Regions from separate parts of the Weissella thailandensis genome, predicted to be linked through region 2. Evidence: riboswitches for the same ligand, from Rfam matches in the RefSeq annotation. Region 2 holds a riboswitch; the other holds the start of a gene.
What was found. A riboswitch is a leader RNA that binds a small molecule or an ion and turns the genes downstream of it on or off. The one in region 2 is predicted to bind thiamine pyrophosphate.

Region 1: it holds a riboswitch for thiamine pyrophosphate, as region 2 does, so the genes downstream of both, FOL01_RS04805 (solute carrier family 23 protein) here and thiW (energy coupling factor transporter S component ThiW) in region 2, are expected to answer to the same signal.

The regions. Positions count from the first base shown of each region.
Region 1 is NZ_CP014332.1:982,781-993,071, reverse strand. Features, by position in the region: partial or broken gene FOL01_RS11025 (IS3 family transposase) at 1-371, opposite strand, end outside; gene FOL01_RS11520 (IS3 family transposase) at 387-572, opposite strand; gene FOL01_RS11320 (transposase) at 626-877, opposite strand; gene FOL01_RS04805 (solute carrier family 23 protein) at 950-1,630, opposite strand; TPP riboswitch at 1,717-1,816, opposite strand; TPP riboswitch at 1,898-1,987, opposite strand; gene rfbD (dTDP-4-dehydrorhamnose reductase) at 2,365-3,204, opposite strand; gene rfbB (dTDP-glucose 4,6-dehydratase) at 3,244-4,281, opposite strand; gene FOL01_RS04790 (dTDP-4-dehydrorhamnose 3,5-epimerase family protein) at 4,292-4,888, opposite strand; gene rfbA (glucose-1-phosphate thymidylyltransferase RfbA) at 4,894-5,772, opposite strand; gene FOL01_RS04780 (nucleotide sugar dehydrogenase) at 5,864-7,030, opposite strand; gene FOL01_RS04775 (glycosyltransferase family 2 protein) at 7,052-7,840, opposite strand; gene FOL01_RS04770 (lipopolysaccharide biosynthesis protein) at 7,833-9,113, opposite strand; gene FOL01_RS04765 (O-antigen polymerase) at 9,110-10,279, opposite strand.
Region 2 is NZ_CP014332.1:626,659-636,949, forward strand. Features, by position in the region: gene FOL01_RS03095 (helix-turn-helix transcriptional regulator) at 1-356, shown strand, start outside; gene FOL01_RS03100 (hypothetical protein) at 343-798, shown strand; gene FOL01_RS03105 (hypothetical protein) at 922-1,134, shown strand; gene gap (type I glyceraldehyde-3-phosphate dehydrogenase) at 1,487-2,497, shown strand; gene FOL01_RS03115 (phosphoglycerate kinase) at 2,603-3,823, shown strand; gene FOL01_RS03120 (LysR family transcriptional regulator) at 3,979-4,875, shown strand; TPP riboswitch at 4,925-5,026, shown strand; gene thiW (energy coupling factor transporter S component ThiW) at 5,130-5,651, shown strand; gene thiM (hydroxyethylthiazole kinase) at 5,648-6,496, shown strand; gene thiE (thiamine phosphate synthase) at 6,444-7,061, shown strand; gene FOL01_RS03140 (ATP-binding cassette domain-containing protein) at 7,177-8,097, shown strand; gene FOL01_RS03145 (ABC transporter permease/substrate-binding protein) at 8,108-9,628, shown strand; gene cls (cardiolipin synthase) at 9,712-10,291, shown strand, end outside.

The DNA.
Region 1 (10,291 bases), 360 kb from region 2:
TAATCATCGCTGGTGTACTGTGATCCTAAGTCTGTGTGGATAATCAGGTCCCCAGTAATGGTTCGATTTTTAACCGCGCTTTCCAGGGTCTTTAAGACTAAATCAGTATCCATCTTTTTTGAGAATGAATAGCCGATAATTCGTCTTGAGTGCAGATCCATGATGGTTGATAAGTAACACCAGCCATTACGCTTCGTTTGAATATAGGTCATATCAGCGGGCCATTTTTTATTTAAACTAGTGGTCGAGAAATCCTGCTTAAGCAAGTTGGGACGCTGTTCAACCTTAGTTTTGGAAGCCGAAGCCGCTTTCCATTTATTGACGGTAACGGAGTGGATATCCAGTTCCTTCATGAGCCGGGAAATCCGTCTTGGGCTGCACCGACGCTACAGTGGTTGAAGTTCCAGATTCAATTCATGGTGGATCTTCATAACGCCGTATCGCTGCTTGAATTCCGCAAAGATCCGCAGAATCCGTTGTTTTAAGTCCTCATCTTCGGCCCGGCGTTTTGAAGGCTTTGGGGATCGATAACGATAATAGTGAGCTCTGGAAACACCGAGGATTCGGCACATCTTAGTTACCTGGTGGTTATGGCTTTCTTGGTGAATATAATCAAAAATATTGGTTACTTCTGCGCAAGGAAGCCCAGGGCTTTTTTTAGGATTTCGTTCTCCTCAGACAGGGAAGCCAGCCGCTTTTCCATCGCTTTAATTTCATCTGGCGATTTATCGGATTGAGTTTTGGCTTGGCCCTGGATCCACTTATGAACGGTTGAATAGCCAATGCCATATTCTCTGGCCAGTTGGGCGGCTGATTCGCCTTGTTTATATAGGTTGATGATGTTTTGTTTGAATTCTTTGTCGTAACGAGTTGGCATGTAAAAATTCCTTCCTTTTGAGAGACGATTTATTCATTATACGCTCTCTTAAAAGTTGTCTCAGGAATCAGCTTACATCCATGCGCCATAAGGTAATAGTTGCGGTAACCCAAACCACGATTTCGTTGATAATACACTATAATCCACAACGCCTAACCAAACGGCTAACAAATCCCCAATAATCAAAGCGATTAAAAATGAAAAATGTTTCCAAAATCCTTTACCAAATATCGACAATAAAATCACAATAGCAGCTGTTGTGATTGATAAAGTAAGTGTCGATAATGAAGAAAAACCTTCATCTCCTGGAGAACCACCTAAAAACTCAGACATTGTGAATTCAGACAAAGAAATACCTACCAAAAAAATAAGGGTTCCTGTAATTGCTGGTGTTAATAATTTTATTAATTTATTTATAAGTCCTGTAACGGACAACATAAATACAATCAATGCACTTAGCAAAATCGAACCGCCTGCTGTTGCTAGTTGGCCAGTTTTACCCGCACTAATCATTAATGCATCAAAGTAGGCAGATGGGCCTTGAATAATAGGTAACTTTACTAGCCTTGTTGCCTGTGTCAGCGTAACTATACCCGAGACAATAAAAATAGTGTTTACCAAATTAGTTGATGAGCTCAACGAAAGTCCTGCGGCCGCTGCAACATAGATTGGATCTAACCATACATTAGAAACAAACACATGTTGTATACCTGCTAAGCCATGCGCAACTATACGATTATCTTTTGTGACCATAATAATAAACATTCCTTTCCCAATAAAAAAAGTGTCCTTAGATACATAAAAAAGGACACTTAATAACAACCGTTGACAATGTTGCTAACTATGATTGGTCACTTTCCTACGCCAGTATTAACCAGATCAGGTTCAAAGGGACCGATATACATCATCTCAGTCTTTACGACGCCCCTAGTGATTATCATTCAATTTTAAAAACTTCTTCAACAAACTATTTCGTGCAAATAAAAAAGCATTTTTCTCACCTGGAGAAAAATGCTACATGAACAATATGTAACACTTTCCTACGCTGATATTAATCAGTTCAGGTTCAAAGGGTTCTTCTCAGCCATATCGGCGCCCCTAGCACAAGGTTATTGTACCATAAATTATATTAAATTTTCTATCTTAATGTAAAATCAATTTCAAAGGATTAATGAACGTCATTATCCCTTATATAGGGTTAATCTAATTATTAGGATATAAATCTACCAATCAAAAAAGTCTATGAGACCAACAAAACTATCAGAGTCGCAAACTATGTTTTAAAAAACTTTGAATAGATTTCCTAATTTTTCATGGCGTTTGACTAACATAAAATTAAAATTTGTAATAATTTATCTGCTAATCAATATATACTATAACATGTAACGCCATATTCAATTTTCTTAATTTATCTATTATTTTGACCATTGTGTTTATCATTAATCAAACAAACTAAAACTATATAATATTATATATAATAAAATGTTTTACTTAATAGATAATAAGAACTTCTTTAACGCGTCTTGCCATGTAAGGATTTCAAAATCCGTTGACTTAGCTTTTTCCAAACTCATAACCGAATGTCTCGGTCTGTAAGCCTTTTGTGGAAATTCCTCACTTGTCACTGGCATCACCTCTACAGAAGTATCTTTTAAAATTTCCTCAGCAAATTCATACCATGTTGCTGTACCTTCATTTGATAAATGATAAATCCCATATTCAGATTTAGTATCAATTAGATGTAACATGAATTCTGCTAAAGTCCTTGTCCATGTAGGGCGACCTAATTGATCATCAACTACTGTTAGTTTAGAATGACTTTCAGCAAGGTATTGCATAGTGTAAACAAAATTACCACCAAACTCACCGAATACCCAGCTAGTTCTGACAATATAAGCATCAGCCTCACTCTCAGTAACAGCTAACTCACCAGCCAATTTTGCACGCCCATAGGCATTTTTAGGATTAACCGCCGCATCTTCTTGATATTCCCCTGAATTTGTACCATCGAAGACATAATCTGTTGACACTGCTACTAATTTAGTATCAAATTTTTTCGCTGCGTCAGCAATATTTTTTGTACCTTCAACATTGACCTGCCAATTTATTTCACGGGCTTCATCTTCTGCTGCATCAACCTTTGTATAAGCAGCTGCATGTAGCACAACATCTGGCTTTTCTTGTTCAAACACTGACATTACTTTTTTCCTATCCGTAATATCTAGTTGCTGTGAGTCAAATGCGACAAAACTCAATTGTCGCTCCGATAAAAGTTTTTGTAACTCTCGTCCAAGTTGGCCGTTAGCTCCCGTAACTAAGTACTTCATAATTCCTCCGAAAAAAGCCAGCTTTCGCTGACTTTATTATTATTGATTATTTTGAGCATATTTTGCTTCAACAGATTCTTTTTCGGGTTGCCACCATGATTGATGATTTTCATACCATTTAATCGTATCTTTCAAACCTGTTGCAAAATCAGTGTACTTTGGTTGCCATCCCAACTCTTCACGAATTTTTGTCGCATCAATTGCATAACGTAAATCATGCCCTGAACGATCCTGGACAAAATCAAAATCATCTTCATCCTTGCCCATATCTTTTAGAATAGTACGTAGTACCGTGATATTATCTTTCTCACCATCTGCTCCAACTAAGTAGGTTTCACCAATCCTACCCTTAGTAAGAATCGCCCATACGGCAGTTGCATGATCATAAGTATGAACCCAGTCGCGAACATTCTTGCCTGAACCATATAACTTTGGTTTGATTCCAGAAATAATATTAGTCACTTGGCGAGGAATGAACTTTTCAATATGTTGGTATGGGCCATAATTATTTGATGTATTTGAAATCGTTGCCTTCAAGCCAAATGACCTTACCCAAGCACGTACTAATAAATCTGAACTAGCCTTAGTTGAAGAATATGGACTTGATGGACGATATTGGGATTCAGGAGTAAATTTTTCCCCTTCTCCCTCGCCATGGCCAGGTAAATCTTCACGCAATGGTAAATCACCATAAACTTCATCCGTAGAAACATGGTGGAAACGCTTATTGTACTTACGAGCAGCTTCAATTAAGGTATAGGTTCCCATAATATTAGTTTGAATAAATGGTGAAGGATCTTTTAATGAATTATCATTATGGCTTTCAGCAGCGTAATGAACAATAGCATCTGTTTCTGAAACAAGCTTATCAACTAATGGTGCATCCGCAATATCACCAACTACCAACTTAACACGGTCTTCAGGTAAGCCAGCTAGATTTTCCTTGTTGCCGGCATATGTTAACTTATCAAGTACAGTAACATTAACCTCGGGATGTTCCTCAACAATATAACGAACAAAATTTGCACCAATGAACCCAGCTCCACCAGTTACTAATATATTTTTATACTCAGTCATGAATGAACTCCTATTTTAATTGCTCTTTTGTCAGTGGTTCAACATCTTTCAATAAGGGATGATTTTTATCGGCTTCACTCACTTCTGCATGCTCCACATCATCCCATGTGATTCCTAATGTAGGATCAGCATAGTTAACAAAAGCATACTTTGGCTTCAATTCTAAAGCCCAATAGTCATTCACTAAATAGGAATATGAAACTGTGTCACTTAGTACTTGAAAACCGTTGGCAACACCGCGAGGTACATAAATTCCCTTACTAGCGTCAATGATTGTTTGGTAAACATTCCCAAATGAACCACCTTCGCGTAAATCTACCCAAGCACCCAGTACTTTGCCACTGTCAGCTACTGAAATATATTTATCCCAAGGTTCTGCATGCAAACCACGTAATACACCTTTACGTGATAGTGATACATTATTCTGCAATTTGTCATCTTTGAAGAACTCTGTTGGGAATCCTAAAGGTAACATCTTTTCCTTTTGAAAGTTTTCTTTAAACCAACCACGATTGTCACCGTGAACTGGAATGTCGAATTCCACCATACCCGGGATATCCGTAATTGTTCGAGCAACTAATTCCTTTTCAAAAAAGTCTTCAGACATACGTTTTATACTTCCCTCTCTTCAGCAACAATACGCAATAAATACTGACCATAATCATTTTTCTTTAATGATTGTGCTAGAGCCTCTAATTGCTCGACATCAATATAACCCATACGGTAAGAAATTTCTTCTAGTGAAGCTACTTTTAAATTTTGTTGCTTTTGAATAGTAGCAATAAAAGAAGAAGCTTCCAATAACGAATCATGCGTCCCAGTATCCAGCCACGCATAACCCCGTCCCATTACTTGAACATCTAGGTCGCCACGATCAAGATAGGCCTGATTGATATCGGAAATTTCTATTTCCCCACGAGCTGATGGTGTTATGTTTGCAGCAATATCCACAACATCATTATCATAAAAATAAAGCCCCGTTACAGCATAATTAGACTTTGGTTGTTCTGGTTTTTCAACAATTGACAGTGCTTTACCATCTTCATCAAACTCAACAACTCCAAAACGCTCCGGATCCTTAACCTGATAGCCAAAAACCGTTGCCCCTTTTTCTTTAGAGGCGGCATCTTGTAATTGTTGGGACAAACCTGCACCATAAAAAATATTGTCACCTAGTACCAAAGCAACCGTCTCATCACCAATGAAATCAGCTCCGACAATAAAGGCATCTGCCAATCCACGTGGCTTCATTTGTACAGCGTATTGAATATTCAATCCAAGTTCCTGACCATTATCAAATAAGTCTTTAAATTGTCCAAGGTACTCAGGAGTAGAAATCACTAATATATCTTTAATACCTGCCAACATCAAAACTGACATTGGATAATAAATCATTGGTTTATCATATATTGGCACTAATTGTTTACTGGTTGCTTTCGTTATTGGATATAACCGAGAGCCTGATCCTCCAGCTAAAATAATCCCCTTCATAGTAGACTCCTATTATTGTACTAATGCACGACTTGAAATATAGATTACAAATCGTAATCCTAAAAAACTAGTTGTTAAAAATATGAAATTTTTATTCATATCGATAAATATCTCTTGTATACACCTTTTCTCTCGAATCTTCCAAATCCTCTGAAAATCTGTTTGCTAAGATGACATCTGATTTCTGCTTAAACTCTACTAAATCAGAAATAACATCTATTCCATTAAAATGATTCTCTGTTAATGTTGGTTCATAAATAATCATTGTAATTCCAGCTGCATCAAGTCGATTCATTACCCCTTGAATTGCAGAATATCTGAAATTATCAGAATCTGCCTTCATAGTTAATCTATAAATACCAACAACATCAGGCTTCCTTTCCAAAATTTGTTTAGTAATAAAATCTTTACGAGTACTGTTACTATCAACAATAGCCTTAATTAAATTGTTAGGAACTTCTTTGTAATTTGCCAATAATTGTTTTGTATCCTTAGGAAGGCAGTAACCCCCATACCCAAACGATGGATTATTATACCCTTTTGCAATTCTTGGATCAGCACTAATAGCATCAATAATATTTTTACTATTCATGTTCTTCACTTCAGCATAAGAATCTAATTCATTAAAATATGACACTCGCATAGCTAAATAGGTATTAGAAAATAACTTTACAGCTTCTGCTTCTGTACTCGTTAAATAAAACTCAGGTATATCCTCTTTAATGGCTGCATCGCGTAGTAATTTTACAAAAATGCCTCCCTTTTCAACACTTTCACCCACAACAATTCTTGAAGGATACAAATTATCATATAACGCTTTACCCTCTCTCAAAAATTCTGGGGAAAACATAATACGATCTGTTCCAAACTTAGATTTCATAGATTCGGTAAATCCAACAGGTATAGTTGACTTTATAATAATTAAAGCATCATGATTCAAACTTAACACTTCGTCAATTACCTCTTCGACACTAGATGTATCAAAATAATTTACTTTTTCATCATAGTTTGTAGGTGTAGCTATAATAACTAAATCTGCATTTTTATAAGCAAAAGTTGAATCTAATGTTGCGGTCAAATCCAGATTTTTATTTTTTAAAAAATTGGAAATTTCCGCATCAACAATTGGTGAAATTTTATTATTAATTAAATCGACCTTTTCAGGTATTATATCTTTAGCAATCACTTTATTATGTTGTGCTAACAATGTAGCCAACGACAACCCCACATAGCCCGTACCAGCAATTGTAATATTCATTTTTAACTCCTTATTATAATATTAATCCCAATTTTCAAAAAAAACTTTTAATGACTCACGTATCAGTTTGTTTTTTGCTTTGTTCTTTACAGTGCCACTTCCATCCTCATGATGATATACACTCCAATTAGTATTGTACATCATCGTAACATCTTTACTCTTTGCCAGTTCTGCAATGTGATCTTCTTCAGAATACAAAAACATACGTTCATCAAAAACTGGCATCAATTTGTGCAACGTTTCCTTCTTCATACCATAGAAGGAACCATGTAATGCATAAACAGGTAATTTTCCCTGTTTTCTCTTAGAGTATAGAGATTGAACCTTCTTTGAAATTTTATTGCTTATCAAATACGTATAGTACCACAACGACCTGTCATAATAAGCATACCTTTTCAATAGCCTAAATCCTATTTTTTCTTTCTTATAATAATATGGATTCTGGTTCTTTCCCGAATCCGTTACTACCTTAGGACCTACAATCTCATCATCACCGATTTCATTAAGCGATAAGTTATTTATTTCAATATCTGGATTAGAAATAAATAAATAATCATATTGAAATTGTTGTGAATAATTTATTCCCGCATTATTACCAGCTCCATACCCTTTATTAGGTACTTTAATAAAATCTGCTCCAATTTTATGAGCAATTTTTTCCCCTTCCTCTGTTGATTTCATATCTTTAAAGCTATCAACAACAATAACTTTAAAGTCATTAGACTGAAAGGGGATCGATGAATTAAATCTTTCTAAATCCGAATAATTACCATAAACCAAAACTATAAACACAATTGCCTTATTACTCATTTTCTGCTCCCGATTTTCTATTTACCATAAAACTCCAAAAAATCATACTCAATACCGCAAGTACTAAATCTGAAATTACAAAAGACCATGCCATTAATGTAACGCTATTCGAAAAGAACATTATCAATAGCATTATAAGAAATGATAAGCATAAACTAATTGTATTGACTGGCCTAACGGAAATCGCATCTATTGGATTGCGCAATAATAAGAATTGGGCTCTTGGAATTAATGTTATTAATAAAATCTTCGCTATATTTAATTGTTCTGTATACTCATTTGAGTATAGTATCTGCATTATTTGCTTTGAAAAGATGATTCCAAAAAAAACTACAATGAATGAAAATAACAGGTATAAAATAGATAGATATCTAACTTGTTTTTTCACTAACCCCATTTTTTTCTCCATCAATGCTTTACTAACCTTTGGTAGTAAAACGATTCCTACATAACTAAACAATGGTAAAAATGCTTGAAGTATACCTGTAGATGCAGCAAAAAATCCTGAAGAAAGCTTTCCAAACCTTTGATTTATTATCATTAATGGAATTAAATAATAAGAAAATTGTATAATCTCACCTGGAATTCTAGGAATTCCATAAATCAATAATTCTTTTATTTTGCTATATAAATTAACAATTTTAAATGTTTTAAATTCTGAATTCAGACGAGTAAATAAACACATAAATACTATACTTAATAATATATTTGAAGACCCCCAAGCCGTTAATATAGTTTCAATCCCATCATCTTTAGCGATATAAACTATTATGACATTTATAACTTGAGTCAATAATTGTATAACAGTATAAGTATAGAAGCGTTCCTCTCCACGGTAAGCAGAAAAAATAAAAGTATTGGCAGCTATTCCAATAGAATAAATTAATAATGGAATTATATACTTTGAAAAAACTCTACTTCCAAAAATATAGGAAGCCACCAATTCCTGATTAAAAAATATTATAGCCGAAATAAAAACAGCCATAGTTAGTAGTATATAGATACCTAATTGATAGTATTCGTAGGCTTTTTTAGGGTTATTTTTTAAATACAACGAATAATATCTTGGAATACTGATCCCCAATTCTAGCAAAATGAAGAAACCGATAACTGTTGCAGATCTCTTGGCAATATTGAATACTCCAAATTCGTTTACTCCAACAAAAATAGCCACCATTTTATTGATTAAAAAATTAGATAATAGAACAAAAATCTGCCCCGAAAACGTAATAATTATATCCTTAATAAAACTACTATCTTTTACATTATTCACTTAGACGACCTCACAATAATTAAATAGGGTAAAAATAAAAACATCGCCAATATATAGCTCATATAACTCCATGGACTAATAATAAACCCATAAAAAACAAAAAAATAACCATTCAATAATATAAACGATGATAAGTATATGTTATTTCTTTTAATCAATGAGTAGTACGAAAATATTACAATTCCCATAATAAACGAAAAAAATATAAAGGACCCTATCACGCCAAAATCTTCAATCAATCCCCTAAATACTGTGTAAATATTTGCTGGGAATCCTTCGACTATAATATATTCAGAGTATACCCCTCTTATCCTTGTTGAAATACCCAAAAAATTAAAAATACCTATAAAGGTATTTATTCCTAGTCCATGACCAAATGTTTCATGGTAATTTCCTAACCAATAATCAAATGTGGGAACATGGCCAAAAGCATATATTAGAAATTTATTTAATACAGTATGAACATTCTGTGAAGTTATCTCTCCAATTCTAAATAGCATTGTTAGAATCAAACCTGACAATGCACCCAAAAGTGTTAAAGTCCATTTAACCAAACTGCTAAATTTTATACGAAAATCTTTACCTAAATAAACATTAGCAATCATCATCGATGACACAAAGAAGAACATACTACTCAAAAATTCACTCTTTGTATTCTGAACCAAAATATTCGATAATGCAGGCAAAAATCCTAATAAACCTAATAGCTTATTTTTTTTATTATTTACAGATGCAAAATGATACCCTCCGATTATAGGGGATAGATATTCGAATACCATCAAAATTTGCATAACAGTGCTGGTTTTATGCGCTCCGTTATACCTATTTACGGCCATTTGGTTATTCATTTCTAAAAAATCATCAAAGCTTAAAAAACTGCTGATTGAAAACCCATTTAATCGAATATTTAAGAAGGGTACTAACATCCCTAAAGAAACGACACCAAGTAAAATAAAATTACTTTTATGTATATTAAATCCTATAAAGTTTTTCTTTTTTACATTTTCACCAACTACTTTCCCTATATATAAATTTAATACAAACCCAACCAAACAAAGTGACGTTATATAAAAAACTCCATGGTAATTGTATTCAAATTTAACAAAAGCCAAACTGGAAAACAAAAAAAATAACCATATATTTGAAAACAGAAAAGTAGGTTCCATAAAACTACTATG
Region 2 (10,291 bases):
GCCGGAATATAAAAAGATACATTAAACAAAATGAAATGACGGCTGCTCATCTGGCTGAGGTCATTGGTGTATCAACTGCAACTATTTCTGATTGGTCAAACGGGAAAACGTATCCTAGAATTGATAAAATCGAAGCGATGGCTGATTTCTTTGGCGTATCAAAGTCAGATCTTGTTGAGGAGCCAAATCAAACTTCGCAGTCGACCGTAACTGATGAACCTGTATTAATGGCTGCACATTGGGGACTGGATATTTCCGGATTACCTGATGAAGAACGTTCACGCGTGATTGACAGGGCTAAGTCTTATATAGAAGGATTAATTGCTGACTACGAGGATCGGAATGGGAACAGATAGTTATGATGATCTATTAATTAGGGTGGAAAATGATCTCATTAGTTTGGGGATGACACCGGTTATTCTAGATACAATGCCTTTAAAAGAAAATTCAGGCTTAGATGGTGTTGCTTATTTAAAAGGTGATAAGGCATATATCTTTATTGATAAAACATTGTCGACCTTTGATAAAGCGAAAACTTTGGTTGAGGAATATCACCATGCAATTTCGGATATTGGCAATCATATGGATTATGATGCTACGCTTGCTCATAACGACGAAATCGTCGCTCGCGAGTCAGTGATCAAGTATATGACGCCGGAAAAAGTAATGATGAGAATTGCTCATGAATATGAAGACCAACCTTTTGAAGCCTGGATGTTATGTGAGTATTTGGGGTATCCGTTAGATTTTGCTCAAGAAACAGTTAACTTATATAGAAGGAACGGACTATTAAATTAAAGCAGTCGACCTCTTGAAATTAGGTTAAAGTTAATATATACTATAAATAGTCCTAAAGGGATTCCTTTAGGACTTTAATTAACAAATTACATTAAGTTTAAACTAATTGTCAGGAGGCAGTTTATGAGTAATGATATGATTTCGTTCTTAATAATTTTGGGGACACTGACAAGTGCGTGGATTGCTGTAATGGCATTTATTTCAATGATTGAATTTCTAATTGATGGTAATGTTCATCGGGTAGTACGTGGCATCAAGTTATTATTGCGTTATAGCCTAATTAGGTTAGGTGGTGTTGATGGCAAAGAGGCACATCGTATTTTATTAGGTAAGTAAAGTTTGTGTTTTCACAATTTCGTCAACTTTATATAATAATAAGCCGGATAAACGTTAAAAAAGCTGATAATTATAAATTGTCGTTTCTTAGTCAATCAAAGAATTAAGTGAATTAATATTCAAGCAAATATGACGCAGTTTCTACCTATCTATCGTATAATACATGTAACGGATGGGTTTAGACTTAGTGAACGCTAAGTAGTTCATCTGTAGCAGGGTTTAATTTCAAATTGTATGAAATTAAAGCATAACAATAGTTGTACGTTTGTTTGCGAAATTGTAAACAAAGTCGTATAATATTCCATGTAGAAACGTTACAAAAGAATTTTTTTCTGGGAGGAATCTTAATAATATGACTGTTAAGATTGGTATCAACGGTTTCGGCCGTATTGGTCGTTTGGCATTTCGTCGTATTCTTGAATTGAAGGGTACAGCGGACGACATTGAAGTTGTTGCAATTAACGATTTAACTAATCCTGCTATGTTGGCATACTTGTTGAAGTATGATTCAACTCATGGTACTTTGGACGCTGAAGTTTCAGCTGACGAAGATGGTATTGTCGTTGACGGTAAGAAGATCCATGTATACGCTGAGCGCGATGCAGCTAACTTGAAGTGGGTTGCTAATGACGGTGTTGAGATTGTATTGGAATCAACTGGTTTCTATACATCAGCAGAAAAGTCACAAGCACACTTGGACGCCGGAGCAAAGAAGGTATTGGTTTCAGCACCAGCTGGAAACGTACCAACTGTTGTTTACGGTGTTAACCAAGACACATTGACTGCAGACGACAACATTGTTTCTGCTGGTTCATGTACCACGCAATCACTTGCACCATTGGCAAACGCCTTGGACAAGGAATTTGGTATTGAAATTGGTTTGATGACTACTGTTCACGCCTTTACTGGTACACAAATGATTTTGGATGGACCTAAGGGTAAGAAGATGCGCTCAAACCGTGCAGCTTCTGTAAACACAATTCCTCACTCAACTGGTGCTGCTAAGGCTATTGGTCTAGTTGTTCCATCAGTTGCTGGTAAGTTGGATGGTCACGCACAACGTGTTGGTGTTGTTGACGGTTCTGTTACTGAGTTGACATCTGTATTGTCAAAGACTGTTTCTGCTGAAGAAGTTAACGAAGCAGTTAAGAAGTATGAGAATGCTTCATTTGGATACAATGATGATGAAATTGTTTCATCTGATATGATTGGCGACACACACGGTGCCGTATATGATCCAACTTTGACTAAGGTTATCACTGTTGGTGATAAGCAATTAGTACAAACTGCTGCTTGGTATGATAACGAGTATGGTTTCACTTCAAACATGATCCGTACTTTGTTGCACTTAGCAACACTTTAATAGTTACTTAACTATTATTGAAAACGGGTGGTTTAGTAATAGTCTGAACCGCCCGTTTTTTATATAAGATTTGTAGTATTTGAAGTAAAAAGAAAGAGGGATTCCATGGCAAAATTAACAGTTGAAGACCTAGAATTAAAGGGTAAAAAAGTATTAATGCGTGTTGACTTCAATGTTCCCCTAAAGGAAGTTGACGGACAACAAGAAGTGGCAAACGATAACCGTATTGTTGCAGCACTACCATCGATTAAGTATGTGTTGTCACAAGGTGGTCGTGCAGTATTGTTCTCACACTTAGGACGTATTAAGAGTGAAGATGATAAGCCTGCTCTATCAATGAAGCCTGTTGCACAACGTTTGGCTGATCTACTTGGTCAACCTGTAACTTTTGTACCAGCTATTGAAGGTCCAGAATTGGAAGATTCAATTAACAAGTTAGAAGATGGCCAAGTGTTGATTTTCGAAAACACTCGTTATGCTGACGTTGTTGATGGTGAGGTTGTTAAGCGCGAATCAAAGAATGATCCTGACTTAGGTGCTTACTGGGCATCATTAGGTGATGTATTCGTAAACGATGCCTTTGGTACTGCTCACCGTTCACACGCATCTAATGCTGGGATTGCCGCAAACGTTGCTCAAACAGCAGCCGGCTACCTGATGGAAAAAGAGATTAAGTTCTTGGGTGGTGCTGTTGAAAATCCAGAGCGTCCATTTGTTGCCATCATTGGTGGTGCTAAGGTTTCTGATAAGATTACCATTATTCAAAACTTGTTGGAAAAGGCTGACAAAGTTATTGTTGGTGGTGGAATGGCTTATACTTTCGCCGCTGCAAAGGGTGAAAAGATTGGTAACTCATTATACGAGGAAGACAAAGTTGAACTTGCTAAGCAATTAATTGCTGACGCTGGTGAAAAGTTGGTATTACCTGTTGATGCGGTTGCTGCTGATAAGTTTGCTAACGATGCTGACTCATATGTTGCAGAAGGTGACATTAAAGATGGCTACATGGGTCTTGATATTGGTCCTAAGTCAGTTGAACTATTTAAGTCAGTGCTTGCCGGTGCCAAGACAGTTGTCTGGAATGGACCTATGGGTGTATTCGAGATGGATAACTTTGCCAAGGGTACATTAGCTATTGGTGAAGAATTAGTTAATGTAACTGAGAATGGTGCAACGACAATTGTTGGTGGTGGTGATTCAACTGCCGCCGTTCAACAATTGGGTGTTGCTGATAAGTTGAGCCACATTTCAACTGGTGGTGGTGCTTCTCTTGAATACCTAGAAGGTAAGACATTGCCTGGAATTGCAGCAATTTCTGAGAAGTAATTTTAAAATAATAAATAAAGGAACTGGGACATTATCTGATGTCCCAGTTTTTTCATTTAGTAAGGATTATTTTTGGTAGTAAAAGAGTTCACTATGACAAAGTTGATTAGAATGTGGTAGACTATTCCAAATAGTAATAATTGGGGAACTACATAATGGATATTCATAAATTTAAGGTCTTTCTAGATTTAGCTGAAACTGGGAATTATTCTGAAACGGCTGATAGGTTGTATACAACGCAAGGTAATATTTCTAAGCAAATTTTGTCTTTGGAAAAGGAATTAAAAACACAGTTATTTAAACGTGAGCATCGTCATATTTCATTGACTGAATCAGGACGGATTACTGAAATGTATGCCAAAAAAATCATTCATGAGTTTGATGCACTACAACAAACATTGGTGCAACATGATTCTGAATCAGATAACGTATTGACGATTCATACGATGCCAACATTTTCTAATTACCGTGGCTTTTCATTGATGAGTGACTTCCATAAAAGACATCCCGAAATTACATTACATTTCTCTGAAACGAAAGATAGTTTATTGATCCAGTCGTTAGAAGATAATCAAGCTGATATAATTTTTGGTCATTACACACCAGCTGTTAATGGCAAATTAGAAACGTTGTTGACTGATCAGGATAATTTAGTTTGTGTGTTGCCGGCTAATCATCCACTATCTGCCAATCGTGTAATTTCATTAGATGATTTGATGAAAGAAGAATTATTATTACTTGAAGGCGAGGAAACAATAATTTTTAATAAGTTTGGTGCTGTTGGTGAGAAGAAACAATTGGCATCTGCGGTGGCTTATCAAGGTGAACGAATTGATATCATATTGAACATGGTCCTAAATGGTATGGGTATCGCCTTAATGATGGAAAAAAGAGTTGATATGACGAATGATGGACAGATTGTTAAACGTAAAATCGCCACAAATACGACAAGTGATTTTGGTTTTATGAGGATGAAACAAGTCCATGAGTCTAAGGCTAATGGACTATTTTGGAAATATATTACTCAAGTACTTAATCACGATATTATTTAAAAACCATTTTATTAGTATGTGTGGTAATATTATAATATAAAAATTAAATATAATCGCAAAGGGGAGCCAAGTTGGCTGAGAATGAGTAGAACTCTAGACCCTTCGTACCTGTTTTAGTTATTTAAGCGTAGGAATTGTGTAAATGTGTCAATTATTGGCCTCTTTGTGATGATTTTTTTATTGCAGGGAGGTCTTTTTTTATTGCCCAATTATTTTGAAATTATATTACTTAAATTTATCGGGGGAAAACAAGAATGAATCCAAAAGTTAGAAAAATAACTTATTTAGCGGTGATGGTTGCGTTAGATGTTGTACTATCACCAATCTTACGAATTGAGGGCATGGCGCCGATGTCTAGTGTGATTAACATCTTAGCGGGTGTTCTTATGGGGCCATTGTACGCAACAATTATGGCGATTTGCTGTGGAATTATCCGGATGATGATGATGGGGATTCCACCACTGGCTTTGACGGGGGCTGTTTTCGGTGCTTTATTAGCAGGCCTTGGGGCCCGCTGGACGCATAGTATTTACGGTTCTATCATTGGTGAAATTATTGGTACTGGAATAGTCGGTTCATTGCTATCTTATCCAGTTATGGTCCTTTTCACGGGTACCAAAACAGACTTGTATTGGTTATTGTATACACCACGATTCTTAGGTGCAACGCTTATGGGGGCAGTGGCAGCCTGGCTCATTTGGCAGCAAGCTAAAAAGATATCTTTGTTTAAAGATATGATACGTATTTTTAATGGAAAGGGGTATGTCGTTAAATGAAAAAAATAAAGATTCCGTTGCAAACTGCACCGCTAATTCATTGTATTACAAATGCTATCTCGGTAGAGACGGTCGCAAATGCGTTACTTTACATTGGTGCTAAGCCAATCATGACTGAGGATACACGTGCTTTTGATGATTTAATCCGCCAAACCAATGCCTTACTATTAAATTTGGGTAGCTTATCATCAACTAAGGAACAAAGCATACTGGCTGCGAGTGAAGTAGCAGATGGTAAAGAGCCAATCGTGCTTGATGTTGTGGGCATTGCAAGTGCAAAATCAGCTATGCAAATTGCTAAAGTTGTTATGGAAAAGAAGCCAACAATTATTCGCGGTAATATTTCAGAAATGCGGGCATTATGTGGTTTAGTAACAAATGGTCGTGGTGTTGATGGTAGCCCATTAGACCAGACTGATGATGAACTAGCTAGATTGATTGTGGCATTGAAACAGTTGCCACAAGAGTCAGTTTATGTAGCAACTGGCGCGAAAGATATTGTAGTGGCTAAGGACAATGCTTGGATATTAAGTAATGGTGTGCCGGAATTGGACCGGTTTACTGGCTCAGGGGATATGTTAAGTGGTTTATTGGCAGCGTTGTTGGGTGCTGGTGCATCCCCCGAAGACGCAGCTGTTCAAGCGGTTAGTTATCTCAACATTTCAGGTGAAATGGCGAAAACTAAGGCAACTACGGCAGGCATCGCAGAATTTCGGCAACTATTTCTAAATGAACTTTCATTATTAGGTATCGATAATACCGATTGGACAAATCAAATAAGGGGAACAAAAAATGGCAAAACAATTATATTTAGTGACAGCAAGATATGGGGAGACGGAGAGTGAATTCTTAAATAAAGTTGAGACCGCCTGTGCCAATGGCGTTACCCTGGTACAATTACGGGAAAAGAACTTATCAACTCGGGATTACTATGAGCTGGCTTTGAAGGTAAAACAAATAACAGATCGCTATGGGTTGAAACTAATTATTGATGACCGAATCGATATTTGCCAAGCGGTTGATGCAGGTGGGGTCCATATTGGCGATGACGAATTACCAGTTAGTGTGGCACGCCAGTTACTTGGCAAGGAAAAATTATTAGGTGTTTCTGCCAAGACAGTTGCCCGTGCAACGGAAGCGGCAGCAGAAGGCGCAGATTACTTGGGGACTGGGGCAATCTTTCCAACCCAAACAAAAGTTGTTACCAAGCAAACGTCGGTTGATACACTGCGGGAAATTACCGCGGCTGTTAATATTCCGGTCGTTGCTATTGGTGGCATCACAGAAGATCGCATCATGACATTTAAAGGAACGGGCATTGCTGGCATTTCCGTCGTGAGTGAAATTATGAAAGCGGATGATATTGCGCAAAAAGTTCAACATTTAAAAAAGAAGCTTGAACAGTTATAATGTATTGAAGACTGAGATAATAATTAATTATTACTCAGTCTTTTTTATATTCCTTTGATTTTAAAGAAATAATCTTGTGATAGGCAGTTAAGTGCTGAATAAAGGAGTTATGGTCATGATAAAATTCAGTGATGTGGTAAAGACATACCAAGAAAAACAGGTCGTTAATAAACTAAATTTAACGGTTGCCTCGGGTGAGTTTTTTGTTTTGGTTGGTCCAAGTGGTAGCGGTAAAACAACAATTTTAAAGATGATTAATCGGTTGATTGAACAATCCGCAGGTGAAATATTGATTGATGACATAAATGTTAATCAAGTTGATACAGCTAAGTTACGAAAAAATATTGGATATGTTCTACAGAATATTGCCCTTTTCCCTAATCTAACAATTACCCAAAATGCTGGTATTTTATTAGAGGCCCAAGGAGTGAAACGTGATAAACGAGAAACTTTAGTTAACCAACTATTAGATAGGGTGGGTTTGCCACATGAACAATATGGCTCACGAATGCCGAGCGAATTGTCAGGTGGTGAACAGCAACGAGTGGGAATTGTTAGAGCATTAATTACAAAGCCAGATATTATTTTAATGGATGAACCTTTTAGTGCCCTTGATCCATTATCAAGAAAGCAGTTGCAGGATTTGATTTTGGATTTGTATGAGGAATTGAAACCAACGATTCTATTTGTTACGCACGATATGCATGAAGCATTACGGTTAGGAACTAGAATAGGTGTGTTGGTTAACGGTCATTTAGAACAGGTTGGATCACCAAACAAAATTATCAGTGAACCAGCGAACAAAACAGTTTCATCATTATTTGATAATCAACGCGTAACCCTGATTTCAGACATGCAGTCAGCAGGATTACTACATCCGCTACATTCAGAGTATCCCGTACAAACGACACAATTATCAGCAACACAAACAATTCAAGAACTAGCAATGGCCTTACGTGGAGTCGATCAAGTCATTATTGACCAACAGTATGTTGTAACGGCGGATGATGTGTTGCAGTATATTGGTCAACAATAAGGGGGATGGGATGTTAAATGATTTGATGAATTTATTTACAACGCAATCAACAGATATTTTGGTTGCACTGCGTGAACATGTGTTACTTTCAGTAGCGGCTATTTTTATCGCAGCTGTCATTGCTGTACCGTTGGCAATCGCTTTGATGAAGCATCGCCGCGCTGGTGAAGTTGTTTTACAGATAGCAGGTGTTATCCAAACGATCCCCAGTTTAGCGGTATTGGGAGTCCTGATTCCATTTGTTGGTATTGGTACAGTGCCAGCGATTATTGCATTGGTATTATATGCGATTATGCCAATTTTTCAAAACACCTATGCTGGTTTAACAGAAATTGACCCGAATTTGACTGAAGCAACGGAAGCATTTGGCTTTTCATGGCCATTTAAATTATTCAAAATCCAGTTACCGCTTGCTATGCCAATGATTCTATCAGGGTTGCGAATTGCGACAGTTATGGTCATTGGAACAGCCACCTTAGCAGCTTTGATTGGTGGTGGTGGTTTAGGAACCTTTATTATGATTGGAATCCAAACTAATGACAATGCGCAATTACTTTTGGGTGCAATCCTATCAGCACTATTGGCACTTATTTTTTCTTGGGGAATCAAACTAATCGGTAAGTTGTCTCTTAAGAAAATGGGCATTCTTTTGGCGAGTCTTGTTGCATTAGGTGGTGTTTATTTTGGTGGCCAAGCAATCGTACAGCCTAGAGGAACGATTACCATCGCGGGTAAATTGGGCGGTGAACCAGAAATCCTAATTAATCTATATAAGGAACTCATTGAAGCAGATAATCCACGCTTAGATGTCAAATTGAAGCCAAATTTTGGTGGGACAACCTTTATTTATAAAGCTTTAAAGGGTGGTGACGTTGATATCTATCCCGAATTCACGGGGACCGTTTTACAAACGTTGGTGAAGGGAGAACATGTTAGCCATCAACCCAAGCAAGCTTTTAACGATGCAAAGCGTGCGATGAAAGAACAGGATAACTTGGCTTATTTAGCACCGATGAAGTATCAAAATACGTATGCTTTAGCCGTTCGTCAAGCAGATGCTAAAAAGTATAATTTGAAAACAACGAGTGATTTAGCAAAAATGTCATCGCAATTAACAGCTGGTTTCGACCATGATTTTTATGAATTAAAAGATTCATATCCGGGCATGAAAAAAGCTTATCAGTTGCAATTTAAACGAGTTACCAGCATGTCTTCGAGTTTACGTTATAAAGCGTTAGTTAATAAACAAATTGATGTTACTGATGCTTATACAACCGATCCACAATTGAAGCAGTATAAGTTAGTGACTTTGAAAGATGATAAGCAATATTTCCCACCATTCCAGGGAGCGCCATTAGTTAGAAAAGCCATCCTAACAAAGTATCCAAGTGTGAAGGAAAGTTTGGCTCGTTTAGACGGTAAGATTACCAATCAGGATATGATTGATATGAACTATCAGGTTACTGTCCAGCATAAACAAGCTGATAAAGTAGCACATCAATATCTAGTGAAACATCATTTATTAAAGTAATATGGCTAATTTATACGTAATTTAACATGTTGTGATGGTACAAAACTGTTAGAATGGTAGTATTATTCAGAAGGAGTGTGGGTATGGTTGAGCATTGGGTAGTTTTAATAGTGGAGCTTGTGTTCATTTTTAACACGCTAGCTGCTATTTTAACTGTTTTTAGAGATCGGTACCGTGACATTACGTCTATCTGGGCATGGATGTTAGTGTTGCTATTATTCCCAATAATTGGATTTCTAATTTATTATTTATTTGGTCGTAAATTATCAGGTGATCGTATATTTACGATGCAGACACAGCAAACGTTAGGGATTGATCGGATTGCAGAAAATCAGCAACAAGAAGTCTTGTCAGCTGTAGATCCGAATCATTTTGTTGAAGAGCAGTCATTCATTCGCTTATTTCTACAAAATGAACAAGCAATTTTGACCAACCAGAATGAAGTTGATGTCCTAACTGATGGTAATGATATGTTTGAAAAAATGTTTGCTGATATTCGTGCAGCAAAACATCATATAAATGTTGAATTTTATACGATTTATAATGATCAAATCGGTAATGAGTTAGTTGATTTATTGACAGAAAAAGCTGAAGCTGGCGTTCGTGTGCGAGTTATTTTTGATGCGTGGGGATCTAGCGGTCGAAATTCAAGAATGTATAAGC